2 regions of the Pseudomonas sp. MRSN 12121 genome follow, and region 1 is predicted to be linked to the other one. Evidence: riboswitches for the same ligand, from Rfam matches in the RefSeq annotation. Region 1 holds a riboswitch; the other holds the start of a gene.

Region 1 (7,635 bases):
GGCCAGGGCCGAGCCGAGCCAGTCGAGGAACAGCTCTTCGGTGCGCGCGAGCACGGGGTCGGGCAACTGCGGGTAACTCAGGCCGGCAAGGAACCCGGCCAGGGCTTGGGTATGGCTCATGCTCGCTTCCTCAGAAACTGCGCGGCAGTTCGAGCAGGTGCTCGGCGACATAGGACAGGATCAGGTTGGTGGAGATCGGCGCCACCTGGTACAGGCGGGTCTCGCGGAACTTGCGCTCGACGTCGTACTCGCAGGCGAAACCGAAACCGCCGTGGGTCTGCAGGCAGGCGTTGGCCGCCTCCCACGAGGCCTTGGCCGCCAGGTACTTGGCCATGTTGGCGCTGGCGCCGGCGTTGAGGCCGCTGTCGTATTCGGCGCAGGCGCGCCAGCGCATCAGGTCGGCGGCCTCGATCTCGACATGGGCTTCGGCGATGGGGAACTGCACGCCCTGGTTCTGCCCGATGGGCCGGCCGAACACCACCCGGTCGCGGGCGTACTGGCTGGCCTTGTCGACGAACCAGCGGCCGTCGCCGATGCACTCGGCGGCAATCAGCGTGCGCTCGGCGTTGAGGCCGTCGAGGATGTACCTGAAGCCCTTGCCCTCCTCGCCGATCAGGCTGTCGGCGGGGATCCGCAGGTTGTCGAAGAACAGCTCGTTGGTCTCGTGGTTGACCATGTTGGCGATCGGCTGCACGGTCAGGCCGTTGCCGATGGCCTCGCGCAAGTCGACGAGGAAGATCGACATGCCTTCGGACTTCTTCTTGACCTCGGCCAGCGGCGTGGTGCGCGCCAGCAGGATCATCAGGTCGGAATGCTGGATGCGCGAGATCCACACCTTCTGGCCGTTGATCACGTACTGGTCGCCCTGGCGCACCGCGGTGGTCTTGATCCGCGTGGTGTCGGTGCCGGTGGTGGGTTCGGTGACGCCCATCGATTGCAGGCGCAGTTCGCCGCTGGCCAGCTTCGGCAGGTAGAAGCGCTTCTGCGCCTCGCTGCCGTGCCGCAGCAGGGTGAACATGTTGTACATCTGCCCATGTACGGTGCCGGAGTTGCCGCCGCAGCGGTTCACTTCCTCAAGGATCACCGAGGCTTCGGCCAGGCCCAGGCCCGAGCCGCCGTATTCGGCCGGGATCATCGCCGCCAGCCAGCCGGCGTCGGTCAGGGCCTTGACGAAGGCTTGCGGAAAGCCTTTTTCTTCGTCGATCCGGCGCCAGTAGGCGGCGTCGAACTCGGCACACAAGGCACGCACGCCTTCGCGGATGGCATTCAGTTCTTCGTTGCTGTTGGGGTTCATCGAACGGCTCTCCGCCTGTGATTATTGGGCAATGGGATCGAACAGCACCTCGGCCTGCTGGGCCAGGCCGGCGTCGTTACCGGCCCACAGCTCGGCCACGCCGGGCCCGACGATGCGCCCGCCGACCTCGAACGGCTGCGGCGCGATCAAGGGCCGCACGCCGCGATAGGCGAAACGCCGCAGCCGCGCCTGCGGGTGGGCGCGGCAGAAGGCGCGCAAGCCGAGGGTGGCGATCAGCGGACCGTGCACCACCAGCCCCGCATAACCTTCGGTCGCGGTGACGTAGGGAAAGTCGTAATGGATGCGATGGCCGTTGAAGGTCACCGCGCTGTAGCGGAACAGCAGGGTCGCGTCGGGCTCGACGACCTCGCGCCATTCCCCGCGGGGCAACGCCTCGCCACTGCCCGGCTTGGGCGGGGTCGGCTCGCGGTAGACGATGTCCTGTTCCTCGCCGATCGCCAGGCGACCGTCCTGGGAATACTCATGGCGCACCGTGACGAACAGCAGCGCGCCGCTGCGCCCGGTCTTTTCCTCGACCCGGGCGATGGTCGACACGCAGTCCGCATCGAAACCGGCGCGCAGGGGCTCGAAGAACTCCACCCGGCCACCGGCCCACATGCGGTTGCGGTTGGCCGCCGGCGGCAGGAAGCCGCCCCGCGCCGGATGGCCGTCTTCGCCCAAGGCGCTGGCGGCCAGCGGCTCCTGGAAGAAACACCATTGCCACAGCGGCGGTAGCGCCTCGCCATGGGCCGGCGCGGGTTCGCCGAAGGTCGCGGCGATACGCTTGAGCAGGTTACGGCTGAGCTGGTCATGGGTTTGCTGGCGGCGGCCTGTCCAGGCGCCGGGATCGGTCACGCTCATCGGGTCGGAGTCCTGTCGTGCAGTGGTGATGGAGCCGATCATGCAAGCGACGGCGCGTTCCGAGAATTTGCATTTCAATAAACCGGCGTTCGGTTATGCTGAACGCCCTTTGCGCCCGCCCGCTTCCCGGCGGTCCTTTCGCCAGCCCCAGGAGCCCGCCCATGCATTTCGATCTGGCCGACCTGCGCCTGTTCATCCATATCGCCGAATCGCCGAGCCTGACCCAGGGCGCCCGGCGCGCCTTCCTCTCGCCAGCGGCGGCCAGCGCGCGGATCAAGGCCCTGGAAGGCCAGCTCGAAACCCGCCTGTTGTACCGCGACAGCCGCGGCGTCGAGGTCACCCCGGCGGGCGAACGCCTGTTGCAGCATGCGCGGCTGATCATGCGCCAGGTGGACTACCTGAAAAGCGAATTCACCCAGTACGGCGGCGATTCCACCGGGCACATGCGGATCTTCGCCAACACCACGGCGGTGACCGAGTTCCTCCCGGAGATCCTCGCCGGCTTCCTGTCGAAGCGCCCCGGGGTCACGGTGGACCTGCAGGAGCGCCTGTCCCGCGACATCGTGCGGGGCGTGCTCGACGGCACCGCCGACATGGGCATCATCGCCGGCCCGGTGGAAGCCAGCGGCCTGCAAGTGCTGCACTTCAGCACCGACCACCTGGTGCTGATCCTACCGGTGGACCACCCCCTGGCCAGGCAACCGGCGGTGACCCTGGAACAGACCCTGGCCTACCAGCACATCGGCCTGCACGAAGGCAGCACCTTGCTGAGCTTTCTGCGCGAACACGTGGAACGCACCGGCAAGCAGCTGTCGCTGCGGATCCAGGTGTCGAGCTTCGAGGCGATCTGCCGCATGGTCGAGGCCGGCGTGGGCATCGGCATCATTCCCGAGTCGGCGGCCATCCGGCACAGCCGCACCATGCAACTGGTGACGGTGAAACTCGACGAGGCCTGGGCCGTGCGCGAACGCAGCATCATCGTGCGCGAACTCGAGGCCCTGCCCGGCAGCGTGCGGGCGCTGATCGGCACCCTGATGCCCGCACCGGAGCAGGCCTGAGCGCCCCGGGCCAGGCGACCTTCCGGCGGCAAACCGGCTCCGGCGCGGCTGGCCGTTGACCTGAATCAAAGGCTCCGCGCCTGGGCGGTGTAGATGTTCAGGTCATCATTTGCCGCACCAAGGAGCCTCGCCCATGACCAGTACCGCCATTCACTCGCCCGCCCCGGCCGCCTTCACCCCGCAGCAAGGCGAACACTGGATCGACACCCTCAACGACGGCAGCCCGGTGCTGATCCGCCCGTTGCGCGCCGAAGACCGCGACCGGGAAAAAGCCTTTATCGAGAACCTTTCGCCACTCACCCGGCACCACCGGTTTCTCGGCGAAGTGAAAGAGGTCGGCGACGCCCTGCTCGCGCAACTGATGGATGTCGACGGCCGCCGGCGCGTGGCCTACGTGGCGCTGGTGCACGACAACGGCACGCTGCGGGAAATCGGCATCAGCCGCTACGCCGCGATCGACACCGCCCCCGACACCTGCGAATTCGCCGTCACCGTGGCCGACGACTGGCAGCACAAGGGGCTGGACGCGGTGCTCATGCACCACCTGATCGCCCGGGCGAAGGACCAGGGCCTGCGGCAGATGTACTCCCTGGACTGCCCGGCCAACCACCGCATGCGCCAACTGGCCACGACACTCGGCTTCAGCCGCGCCATCGATCCGGACGACGCGACCCAGGTGCGCTACGCCATCGCACTGTAGAGCGTCCTCAGCGCGCCGCGCCGCCGCATTGCCCGCAGAAGCGCGCAGCGGCGGCCAGCGGGCTGCCGCATTGGCCGCAGGCGGCAGGGTGCAACGAGGTGCCGCACTGCTGGCAGAACCGCGCCCCGGCCGCATTGTTCGCCCCACAGTCCGGGCATGACGGGCCGGCAGGCCGCCGGCCATGGCCGTTCCCCGAGTGCCCGCCGTGATGCCCGTTTTGATAGCCACCATGGCCGCGACCGTGATGACCGCCCAGCAAACGCTCGAAAAAACTCATATCGATGACTCCAGCGTGAGAGAGCCGACAGTAAAAAACCTGAAGTAACTACAAGGTCAAGCCACGGCCGACAGGTGCTCGTAGAGGATGGTCGAGCCGACGATGATCAGCACCACGCCTCCCAGGATTTCCGCGCGCTGCCCCATGACCGTGCCGATGGCGCGCCCGAGCATTACGCCCAGAGTGACCATGGTCATGGTCGCCAGGCCGATCGCCGTGGCCGCGACCCAGATATTGACGTTGACGAAGGCCAGCCCCACGCCCACCGCCAGGGCATCGATGCTGGTGGCAAAGCCCGTGGCCGCGAGCAGCCAGAATCCCGGCTGGCGCGGTGCTTCCTGTCGAGCTTCCTGCTCCAGGCTCAAGCCGTTGTGAATCATGTGCAGGCCGAGCGCCAGCAGCAGGCCGAAGGCGATCCAGTGGTCCCAGTTGGCCACCCATTGCGCGGCCGCCTGGCCGATGAGCCAGCCGACCACCGGGGTGATGGCTTCGATCACGCCGAAGATCAGGCCGATGCGCAAGGCTTCGGACAAACGCGGTTTATGCAGGCTGGAGCCCTTGCCGACCGCGGCCGCAAAGGCATCGGTGGACATGGCGAAGGCAAGGAACACGATCGAGGCTGGGTTCATGTGGGATCTTCCGGTCGGGCTTGAGTCCACGACATGCCCGCGCGCCCGACTTCAGCGCAGGGATGTCGATGGTCTCGCCAACCAGAAGGTGCCCGTACCACGGCAGGGTGCCGAGAATGTTGATACGGGCGCTGCCGGACGAACCGGCAACAGGCTACTCCCCAAAGAGAGCGGGCAGCCTAAGGCAGCGTGCGTGAAAATTTCATCAAGGCCGCCCGTCCCCGCACGGCTGGGCAGCCTGCCGGCCCGGGACTAGGCTGAGGGCATCGTCCACCCGTAGCCGGAGGTGATCATGCAACTCGAAGGTTCCTGCCATTGCGACGCCGTCCACTTCAGCCTGGCCAGCGCCCACCCCTACCCTTACCAGCGCTGCTACTGCTCGATCTGCCGCAAGACCCAGGGCGGTGGCGGCTATGCGATCAACCTCGGTGGCGACGCCGCCAGCCTGAAAGTCCGCGGGCGCCAGCATATTTCGATCTACCACGCGCGGATCAAGGCCCCCGGCGCGCAACGGGCGCGCCGCAGCAGCGCCGAACGGCACTTCTGCAGCCTCTGCGGCTCCGGCCTGTGGCTGTTCAGCCCGCAATGGCCGGAACTGATCCACCCCTTCGCCTCGGCCATCGACACGCCGTTGCCGGTGCCCCCGGAACACACGCACCTGATGCTCGACTCGCGGGCGCCCTGGGTCGAGATCGACTGGCATCCTCATGACCTGCAGTTCGAGCACTACCCGCAAGAATCCATCGCCCAGTGGCACCAGCGCCTGGATCTGCAACGGTAGGTGAAGGCCTTTCACAGTCTTTGACAGTTTTCCGACAAAGCTGGCAAAGATTGCCCGCCACCGCGTCCCTAGCATGAGCGCATCCATTTCTCCACGGGTGCGTCATGTCAGGCAGGTTATGCGGTCTTTTCCTGGTGTTACTGCTCGGCAGCCTCAGCTGCCAGGGCACGGCACCGCCCACGGTTGTTGCCCCACCTGTTGCAGCGACGCCCCAGCCCAGGGGCGAGACGCTCACGCCTGAACCTCCGAGCCCGCCCGCACCCAAGGCCGCCAGCCGGCCTCGCGACGGCCTGGGCAGTTCCTATTCGAGAAATGGTCGACCCTCCTCCAACCTGTTGAGTTACTGACCTTGATGAAGCCTCTGATCACACCTCGAACCTGGTGCCTGTCCCTGAGCTCGCTGTGCCTGCTGGCCGCCGGCACCGCCCACGCCGAAGACTGGAAATACAGCCTGCAACTGGGCGCCGCGAGCCAGCCGCGCTACAGCGGCAGCGACGAACGCAGCGTGACGCCGCTGCTCGGCGCCAGCATCGACAGCCCCTACGGCTTGTTCTTCGACACCGCCCAGGGCCTGGGCTGGCAAGGCGAATGGGGCGACCTGGCGTTCAGCACCTGGGTCGGCCCGAGCGCCAGCCGCAAGGATCGCAAGACCGGCTACAAGGGCTCCGACCGGCTCAACGGCATGGGCTCGATCAAGTCGCGGGCGCAGGTCGGCGCCAACCTCAGCTACACCCTGGGCTCGGTGGTGATCGGCGCGACGGTGGAGCATGCCTTCAAGAAGAACGACGACCCGGACACCGGCTCGGCCTACAACCACCTGCAATTGAACATCGCCACCACGCTCTACAAGGGCGCCTACGGCAGCCTCGACGGCAGTCTCAACAGCCGCTTCGGCGATGGCGACTACATGCAGACCTGGTACGGCGTCAGCCGCCACCAGGCGGCCAACAGCCGCTTCGGCGCCTACCACGCCAAGGGCGGCATGCTCAGCCAGGGCGGCGACCTCACCTGGACCCTGCCGATCAATGCCAATACCAGCGTCTCCACGGTGCTGGCGGTGGATTACCTGAGCAAGGAAGCCGGCGACAGCCCGATCGTCGACAAGCGCCTGCAGACCTCGCTGGCGGCCAGTGTCGAGTACAGCTTCTAAAAGGTAGCGACCGCTCTGCCGTCATCGCGGGCAAGCCTCGCTCCTACGTACCTTGTAGGAGCGAGCGGGCGGCGATCCGGCTTGCCCGCGATAGCCACGCCGCAAAACTCCCGGTTACTCGGGACGCGCCCAGGTCATGCGAAACGACGCCCCGCCCCATTGCGAGTCCGTCACTTCGACCTGCCCGCCGTGGGATTGCGAGACCCGCCGGACCAGCGCCAGGCCCAGGCCGAAGCCGCCGGTGCGGCGATCGCGGCTGGCGTCGAGGCGCGAGAACGGCTCGAAGATCTTCTTCCGCCCTTCCACCGGCACACCGGGGCCGTCGTCGTTGACCTGGACTTCGTAGCCCTGCCCGGTCTGCCTCAGCGACACCTCGACCTGCCGCCCCGCATAACGAATGGCGTTGCGCAGCAGGTTGATCAACGCCCGCGCCATGAACCGCGGCTCGATACTGATGTACTCGACCTCACAGGCCCTGATAGCGATCTGCACCCCCGCCGCTTCCGCCTCCAGGGCGACACTGCCGACCACACTGTCAAGCCAGTGGCGGGCCTGGATGTGCTCGCGGTTGATCACCGTGGCGCCGTGTTCCAGGCTGGCGTAGGTCAGCAGTTCGGAGACCATCTCCTCCAGCTCGCCGAGGTCGGCGTACATGTCGGCGATCAGCTCGCGGCGCTGTTTGGGGTCCGACTGCTTGAGCTGGTCGAGCTCGAACGACAGCCGCGCGATGGGCGTGCGCAATTCGTGAGAGACCGCGTTGGTCAGTTCGCGCTGGTTGGCAATCAGGCCTTCGATGCGGCTGGCCATGCGGTTGAAGTGCCCGGCCAGCTCGCGGATGTTCGAGCGCCGCGACAGGTGCAGGCGTGCGCTCAAGTCGTTGTCGCC
Region 2 (7,635 bases), 2.9 Mb from region 1:
CCGGCCGCCTTGCGCGAGCGGGTGCTGGCCAACCTGGTGAACGACCCGAAGCTCAATGCCCCCGAGTGCCTGACGCCGGGCTGATCCGCTCGTCGGTAGGAGCGAGCGGGCGGCGATCCCCTTGCCCGCGATAAGGTCCAAGGGACCTTTCGTCGGTTTCAGACCTTGAACTGATTGATCAGCCGGCGCTGCTGCTCGGCCAGCTTGGTCAGGCCGGCGCTGGCGGCGCTGGATTCGTCGGCGCCGCCGGCCACCTCATTGGCCACCTGGCCGATATTGATCACGTTGCGGTTGATGTCCTCGGCGACGGCGCTCTGCTCTTCGGCGGCGCTGGCGATCTGGGTATTCATGTCGTTGATCACCGACACCGCCTGGGTAATGGTCTCCAGTGCCTCGGCAGCCTTCGCCGCGTGCTGCACGCTTTCGTCGGTGCGGTGCTGGCTGTCCTCCATGACCCGCACCACATCGCGGGTGCCTTGTTGCAGCTGCTGGATCATCGACTGGATTTCTTCCGTCGCCTGCTGGGTCTTCTGCGCCAGGTTGCGCACCTCGTCGGCGACCACGGCGAAGCCGCGGCCCTGTTCCCCGGCACGGGCCGCCTCGATGGCCGCGTTGAGGGCCAGCAGGTTGGTCTGTTCGGCGATGCCGCGGATGGCGATCAGGATCGCGTTGATGTTCTCGCTGTCCTTGGCCAGGGTCTGCACCACGCCCACCGCGCGGCCGATTTCCACGGCCAGGGCGCCGATGGCGGTCGAGGTGTCGCGCACGATGCGCATGCCTTGGCTGGCGGCCTGGTCGGCATGGTTGGCGGCTTGCGCGGCCTGGGTCGCGTTGCGCGCCACGTCCTGGGCAGTGGCAGTCATCTCGTGCACGGCGGTGGCCACCTGGTCGATCTCGGCCATCTGCTTGTGCACGCCCTGGTTGGTTCGAATGGCGATATCTGCGGTGTGTTCGGAAGAATCGCTGACGCTCTGCACCGACGTCACCACCTGGCTGATCATCGCCTGCAATTTGGCCAGGAAGGTATTGAAGCCCTTGGCGATCGAGCCGAGTTCGTCGGCGCGGTCACTGCTCAGGCGCCGGGTCAGGTCGCCTTCGCCCTGGGCGATATCGTCGAGCATGGCCACCATCTGCTTGAGCGGCCGGGCGATGCCGTGGCCCACCAGCCAGATCACCAGCAAGCCGAGACCGGCGATGATCAGGCCGACCATGGCCATGCCAAAGGCGTCGGCCTTGCGCTGGTCGGCCAGGTCGCCCTGCAGTTTCTGCAGGTCGGCCATGACCGCGTCCAGCGGCAGTTGCAGCATCAGGGTCCAGCGGGCGTCGGTCTGGCCGATGCCGAATGGCAGGTACAGTTCGATCCGGCCCTTGCTCTGGTCGACGCTGTAGTTCACTTCGTCGCGCTTGAGGCTGCCCAGCTTGGCGACTTCTTCGCTGTCGAGGATGTCGCTGACCTTCTCGCCGAATTTGCTCGGGTCCTTGGTGTAGGCCACCAGCCGGCCATTGCCGCCGATCAGGGCCATTTCGCCCACGCCCTTGTAGAGCTTCTGGTTGGCGCCCAGGAGCATGTCCTGGATGAAATTCACCGACAGGTCGGCGCCGACTATGCCCTGGAAGGCGCCGTCGAGCAGGATGGGTTCGATAAAGGAGGCGAGCATGACGATCTTGTCGCCAACCTTGTAAGGCGCCGGATCGATCACGCAGGGTTTCCTGCTTTCCTTGGAGCACAGGTAGTACTCGCTGGCGCGCACGCCGGTGGACAGGACCTTCTGGTCGTCCACGTCCACCAGTTTGTCCAGGGCCAGGCTGCCGTCCTCGTTGCGGAACCACCACGGCAGGAAGCGCCCGTTGCCGGCGTCGATCCCCACCACCTTGGTGTCGACGTAGGCGCTGTCGTTATGGTCGATGGCGTTCTTTTCCCAGCCTATATAGGCACCGAGGATCTTCGGGTTCTGCGCGACGTTTTCCTTGATCAGGTTGATCAGTTGTTCGCGGCTGAGCGTCAGTTGCGGATTGCCGCTGGCGTCCTTGCTGCCGAGCAGCGCGTTGACCCGCACCAGGCCGCCGGCGATCAGCAGGGGCGCTTCGAGTTCGCGCTGGATCTGGCTGACCTGGGTCTGCGCCAGCCCGATCAGGCGTTGCTCGATGACCTGCTCGAACTGGATCTGGGTTTGCTGCTGCACCATTTCCTGGGTCCGGGCGCCAGCGAACAGGGCGTACAGCACCAGGGCAACGACCACGCTGAGGACGATGGCGCCGGCCAGGGCGGCCACGGAAAACTGGATCGACTTGAATTTCATAAGGGCTCCGGACGCAGGAATGACGTCTGCCCCGTTGTATCGGCAAGGCCCCCCGCGGTCATGAGGCGAGGCGCGGAAAAATCGTCGTTTTCCAGGCGTGGATGTCGCGCATGGATAGCTGCCAGGCGTTGGCGGAGGCGGTGGGGCAGGCTGGGTGAATTTTTTCTGCGCGGTATCCGAAAACCGCGTGCTAAGCGTCCGGGTATCTGGCGCCGATACACAACTGGGCCTAGGATACGCGCCATGTTTCCAGGGAGTGTTTTCATGAGCAAGAAACAGGTTTCGGTTGCGCTGGCCGCGGCGTTGCTGCTGTCGGGTTGCCAATCGGTCAACACCACCAGTGGTGGTGCCGTCGGTGTCGATCGCAAGCAGTACATGTTCAGCATGTTGTCGACCGATGAGGTCAACCAGTCCTACGCCCAGTCCTATCAGCAGACGATCGGTGAGGCGAGCAGCAAGAATGCCCTGGATAAATCCAGTGCCAATGCCAAGCGCCTTCAGGCGATCGCCAACCGGCTGATTGCCCAGGCACCGGTATTTCGTCCGGACTCCGCGCAGTGGCAGTGGGAAGTCAACCTGATCAAGAACGACGAGCTCAATGCCAACTGCGGCCCTGGCGGCAAGATCATTTTCTACACCGGAATCATCGACAGGCTGCAACTGACCGACGATGAAATCGCCGCGGTCATGGGCCATGAAATTGCCCACGCCCTGCGCGAGCACGGCCGTGAAGCCATGTCCAAGGCCTACGGTGTCAGCGCGCTGAAGCAGATCGCGCTGATCGCCGGCGCCCCGCAGGAAGCGGTGGCCGTGGGCGACAACGGGGTCAACCTGCTGATGACCCTGCCCAACAGCCGCGGCAACGAGAACGAAGCGGACCTGATCGGCCTGGAGCTGGCGGCCCGCGCCGGCTACAACCCGAACGCGGCCATCACCCTGTGGAACAAGATGAGCAAGGCCTCGGAAGGCGCGCCACCTGAATTCCTCAGCACTCACCCGGCCTCCAGCAGCCGGATTTCTTCGTTGGAAGCGGCGATTCCCAAAGTGATGCCGCTGTACCAGCAGGCGAAGAAGTCCTGACCTTCCAGCGGCGTCGCTGACGCCGCTATCTGTTGTCGGAGCGAAGCTTGCTCGCGATGGGAGCGCCACGGTGCAACGCCGTGGCGCGACGCTTACACCCAGCCGCTGCTCTGCATGGCCTTGTACACCGCGACAATGGCCAGGATGAAGAACGCCGATGCCGCCAGGCGACGGATCAGGTTCAACGGCAGTTTCTCCGCCGCGAAGTTGCCGGCCAGGACCACCGGGACGTTGGCGATCAGCATGCCGGCGGTGGTGCCGATGATCACCAGCCACAACTCCGGGTATTGCGCCGCGAGCATCACGGTGGCGATCTGGGTCTTGTCGCCGATTTCCGCGAGGAAGAACGCGATCAGCGTGGTCAGGAACGGGCCGAACTTGCGGGTGGTGCTGGCTTCGTCGTCATCCATTTTGTCCGGCACCAGGGTCCAGAGCGCGGTGGCGGCAAAGCTCGCGGCGAGAATCCAGTGCAGGGTGGCATCCGAGAAGAAACTGCCGAACCAGGCGCCTACCGCGCCTGCGGCGGCATGGTTGGCCAGGGTCGCGGCGACGATGCCGGCGATGATCGGCCAGGGCTTGCGAAAGCGCGCGGCGAGAATGAGAGCAAGCAGTTGCGTCTTGTCGCCGATTTCGGCCAAGGCAACGATCGCGGTGGGAACCAGGAGAGAATCCAGCATCAGGGCATTCCTAAGGGGCGGGTCGACACGGCTATGACACGTACAGCCTTCCCGCCCCGGGTAAGGTGTGCGTGTCATAGGTCTTGTCAAACCCGGCGGTCCGTCTGTGCGGACTCTCGGGTCGCATGCGCCATGATCTGAGGATCAAGTATGTTGACGCATGCCGGGCGAGCTTGGCGCTCGCGGGAGACTACTCCCCTAGGACGGAGCGGATTCTGCCTAGGCGAAATCCATTCGGCAAGCGTTCTTTTGCAAAAAAGTGGTTAGCCGCGCCGGGCGCTGTAGATACGGAAACCATCGCCCTCGGCCCTGATCGAGCAGGGGCCCAGATGCTCTTCGATCAATGGCTGGTAACGCAGGAAGCTGTTGGCCACCAGCCGGAGTTCGCCACCTGTTTTCAGATGTTTTGCCGCTTTTCGCAGCAGGTTTTCCGTTGCCTGGTAGTCGGTATGGACCCCGGTATGGAAGGGTGGGTTGGTCAGGATGGTGTTCAGCCCCAGGGGCGCGGCATCGATGCCGTCACCGGTCAGCACTTCGGCTTGCAGCCCGTTGGCGGCCAGGGTCAGGCGGCTGCTGGCGGCGGCGAAGGCGTCGACATCGAGCAGGGTCACGCTGTTGTGCGGGTAGCGACGCTTGATCGCCGCGCCGAGCACGCCGGCGCCACAGCCGAAATCCAGCAGATGGCCGCCGGGCAGTTGGTCCAGGTGTTCCAGCAGCAGGGCGCTGCCACGATCCAGGCGGCCATGGCTGAATACGCCTGGCAGGCTGACCACCTTCAACGGCCCTTCGGCCAGCGGCAATTCGTATTCCTGGGCCAGGCTTTCCAGGGCGACGGCCTGCGGCGCCTGTTCCACCGTTACCTGCCACAGCTGGCAATGGCGCGCGCTGTCGAGCTTGCGTGGCTTGCCGAACGGAGTGAGCTGCTTGGCCGCGCGTTCGATGCCGCTGCGTTTTTCCCCGACCAGATACAGTTCGCATCCGCCCAGGCGCGAGGCGAGGGCGTTGAGCAGGTAGTCGGTGAGCTCCCGGGATTTGGGCAGGAACAGCACCGCGCTGGTAAACGCCTGCTCGGGGGCGTTCACCCCGAAGTGGCTGCGCCCGGCGAAACGGGCCTCCAACGCGGCCTGGTCGCCGGCGTGCCAGCTCCAGCCATGGGCCTGGGGCAGGCGGCCGAGCAGGTCGTCGGCGGGCAGGCCGGCCAGCAGCAGCGAGCCTTGGAACAAGTCAGCCTGACGAAGCAGTACTTCACTGCGCGGATCCATAATCTGCTCCTGGGAAAAAAGTGGCGCAGTTTATCAACTGACGACCCGCAGCGCTGTACCGCTGAAAAACGCCCGGGCGTTTTCCACCAGTTGGCCGACGATGCGCTGGCGGGCTTCGCGGCTGCCCCAGGCATTGTGCGGCGTCACGATCAGGCGCGGGATGTCCGGGGCCAGCAGTGGGTTGCCGGCGGTTGGCGGCTCGACGCTCAGCACATCGGTGGCGGCGCCGCCCAGGTGACCGCTGCGCAGGGCATCGGCCAGGGCCTGTTCGTCGATCAGGCCGCCGCGGGCGGTATTGACCAGCAACGCGGTGGGTTTGAGCAGGGCCAGTTCGCGGGCGCCGATAAAGTGCCGGGTGTGTTCGTTGAGTGGGCAGTGCAGGGTCAGCGCGTCGATCTGCGGCAGCAGCTCTTCCAGCGGCAACCGATCGGCGCGGGCCGGTCGGCCGGGAATCTGCCCCAGCAACACGCGCATGCCGAAGGCTTCTGCCAGGCGCGCAACGGCGCCACCGAGTTCGCCATGCCCCAGCAGGCCCAGGGTCTTGCCTTGCAGTTCGACGATCGGGAAGTCCAGCAGGCAGAACTGCCGGGCCTGCTGCCAGCGACCATCGGCGACCGCCTGGCGGTAGTCGCTGAAGCGGGTGGCGAGGTTGAGCAGCAGCATGAGGGTGTGCTGGGCCACCGAGGGGGTGCCGTAGCCCTGGCAGTTGGCGACCCGGATGCCGAGTGCGCGGGCGGCGGCGAGGTCGACGTTGTTGGTGCCGGTGGCGGCCACCAGGATCAGTTTCAGTTTGGGGCAGGCGGCCAGGGTATCGGCATCGAGCAGCACCTTGTTGCTGATCGCCACCTGGGCGCCCTGCAGTCGTTCGATCACCTGGTCGGGGCGGGTCCGGTCGTGCAGTTGCAGCTCGTCGAAGCTGTGACGCAGAGCATCGAGGTCGAGATCGCCGAGGTCCAGGGAGCTGTGGTCGAGAAAGACGGCGCGGCGATTGTTAGTCATCAACTGTACCTTTTGCACGAGGGGTCCGAAGGCGTAATCTGCCGAGCCTAACAGATGAAATAATTAGATACACAGGAGCGTCCATGTACCTCGCCGAGTTCTTGACCGTTGCCCTTATCCACCTGCTCGCCGTGGCTAGCCCCGGCCCGGATTTCGCGGTGGTGGTGCGCGAGAGCGTGACCCACGGTCGCCGTGCCGGCACCTGGACGGCCCTGGGCGTGGGCTGCGCGATTTTCCTGCACGTGGGGTATTCGCTGCTGGGCATCGGGCTGATCGTGTCGCAGTCGATCGTGCTGTTCAACGCCCTGAAATGGGCCGCGGCTGCCTACCTGCTGTACATCGGCTACAAGGCCCTGCGGGCGCAGCCTGCCAAGCCCGAGACCGAAAACCTGCACCTGGAGGCCGGTGAGCGCACCGCCCGCGGCGCCTTCACCTCGGGTTTCGTGACCAACGGCCTGAACCCGAAGGCGACGTTGTTCTTCCTGTCGCTGTTCACCGTGGTCATCAACCCGCACACCCCCCCTGGCGATCCAGGCCGGCTACGGGGTGTACCTGGCCGTGGCGACAGCCACCTGGTTCTGCCTGGTGGCGCTGCTGTTCAGCCAGCAGAAGGTCCGCGCCGGCTTCGCCCGCATGGGCCACTGGTTCGACCGCACCATGGGCGCAGTGCTGATCGCCATCGGAGTGAAACTGGCCTTTACCGAGATGCACTGAGTCGATGGCTTTCCAGGCGACCTTTAAGGTCTAGGATCTTTCTGATCGATATCTAAGATTTATCGTACAATCGCCCGCTTTTATGCTGCCCTGACACCTTGAGTGTCCGGCGCGGCGTGCGCGAGCGGACGTTTGATGACGATACAGAAAGTACCGCAGCAGTTGCTCTATCTGGTTTATGGCGACAAAGAGGTGTATCGCCATGAAGCGAAGTTCAGCATCCTGACGGCCCTTGACCAGAGCAGCGATGCCGACGCCCTGGTGATCCGGGTGATGACCGACCGCCCGCAGGATTACCACGGCTGGCCGGTAGAAGTGGTGCCCTTGAGTGCGCAGACGCTGCTCGAATGGCAGGGCGACCAGGGCTACTTCCATCGCCGCAAGGCCTGCGCCTTTGCTGCGGCGCTGGAGCTGGCGGACAAGACCCTGTTTGCCGATACCGACACCCTGTTCGAGGCTGATCCGCAGCGCCTGTTCGATCGTATTGCGCCGGGCCGCTACCTGGTCGACGAAATCGAGTTTCTCTGGTCCGAGGTCCGCAGCCGTCCGCAGTTCGCCCATCTCGATCGCCACTTGCAGGCCAGCGGCTATGCAGTGCCGGCG

Evidence for each region. Region 1 has a riboswitch for manganese ahead of mntP (manganese efflux pump MntP). Riboswitches for the same ligand answer to the same signal wherever they lie in the genome.
Region 2: another riboswitch for manganese. It lies ahead of TO66_RS26010 (TMEM165/GDT1 family protein); the one in region 1 lies ahead of mntP (manganese efflux pump MntP).

Annotation. Positions count from the first base shown of each region.
Region 1 is NZ_CP010892.1:2,807,302-2,814,936, reverse strand. It holds gene TO66_RS12960 (MmgE/PrpD family protein) at 1-120, opposite strand, end outside; gene TO66_RS12955 (acyl-CoA dehydrogenase family protein) at 131-1,294, opposite strand; gene TO66_RS12950 (MaoC family dehydratase N-terminal domain-containing protein) at 1,316-2,155, opposite strand; gene TO66_RS12945 (LysR family transcriptional regulator) at 2,317-3,213, shown strand; gene TO66_RS12940 (GNAT family N-acetyltransferase) at 3,347-3,913, shown strand; gene TO66_RS32575 (double zinc ribbon domain-containing protein) at 3,921-4,190, opposite strand; gene mntP (manganese efflux pump MntP) at 4,247-4,819, opposite strand; yybP-ykoY riboswitch at 4,825-4,994, opposite strand; gene TO66_RS12930 (GFA family protein) at 5,112-5,600, shown strand; gene TO66_RS12925 (MipA/OmpV family protein) at 5,953-6,750, shown strand; gene TO66_RS12920 (ATP-binding protein) at 6,865-7,635, opposite strand, start outside.
Region 2 is NZ_CP010892.1:5,730,875-5,738,509, reverse strand. It holds gene TO66_RS26025 (SOS response-associated peptidase) at 1-84, shown strand, start outside; gene TO66_RS34345 (methyl-accepting chemotaxis protein) at 159-902, opposite strand; partial or broken gene TO66_RS34340 (HAMP domain-containing protein) at 1,014-1,211, opposite strand; gene TO66_RS26015 (M48 family metallopeptidase) at 2,565-3,380, shown strand; gene TO66_RS26010 (TMEM165/GDT1 family protein) at 3,473-4,057, opposite strand; yybP-ykoY riboswitch at 4,147-4,268, opposite strand; gene TO66_RS26005 (class I SAM-dependent methyltransferase) at 4,321-5,319, opposite strand; gene TO66_RS26000 (2-hydroxyacid dehydrogenase) at 5,353-6,318, opposite strand; partial or broken gene TO66_RS25995 (LysE family translocator) at 6,402-7,032, shown strand; gene TO66_RS25990 (hypothetical protein) at 7,168-7,635, shown strand, end outside.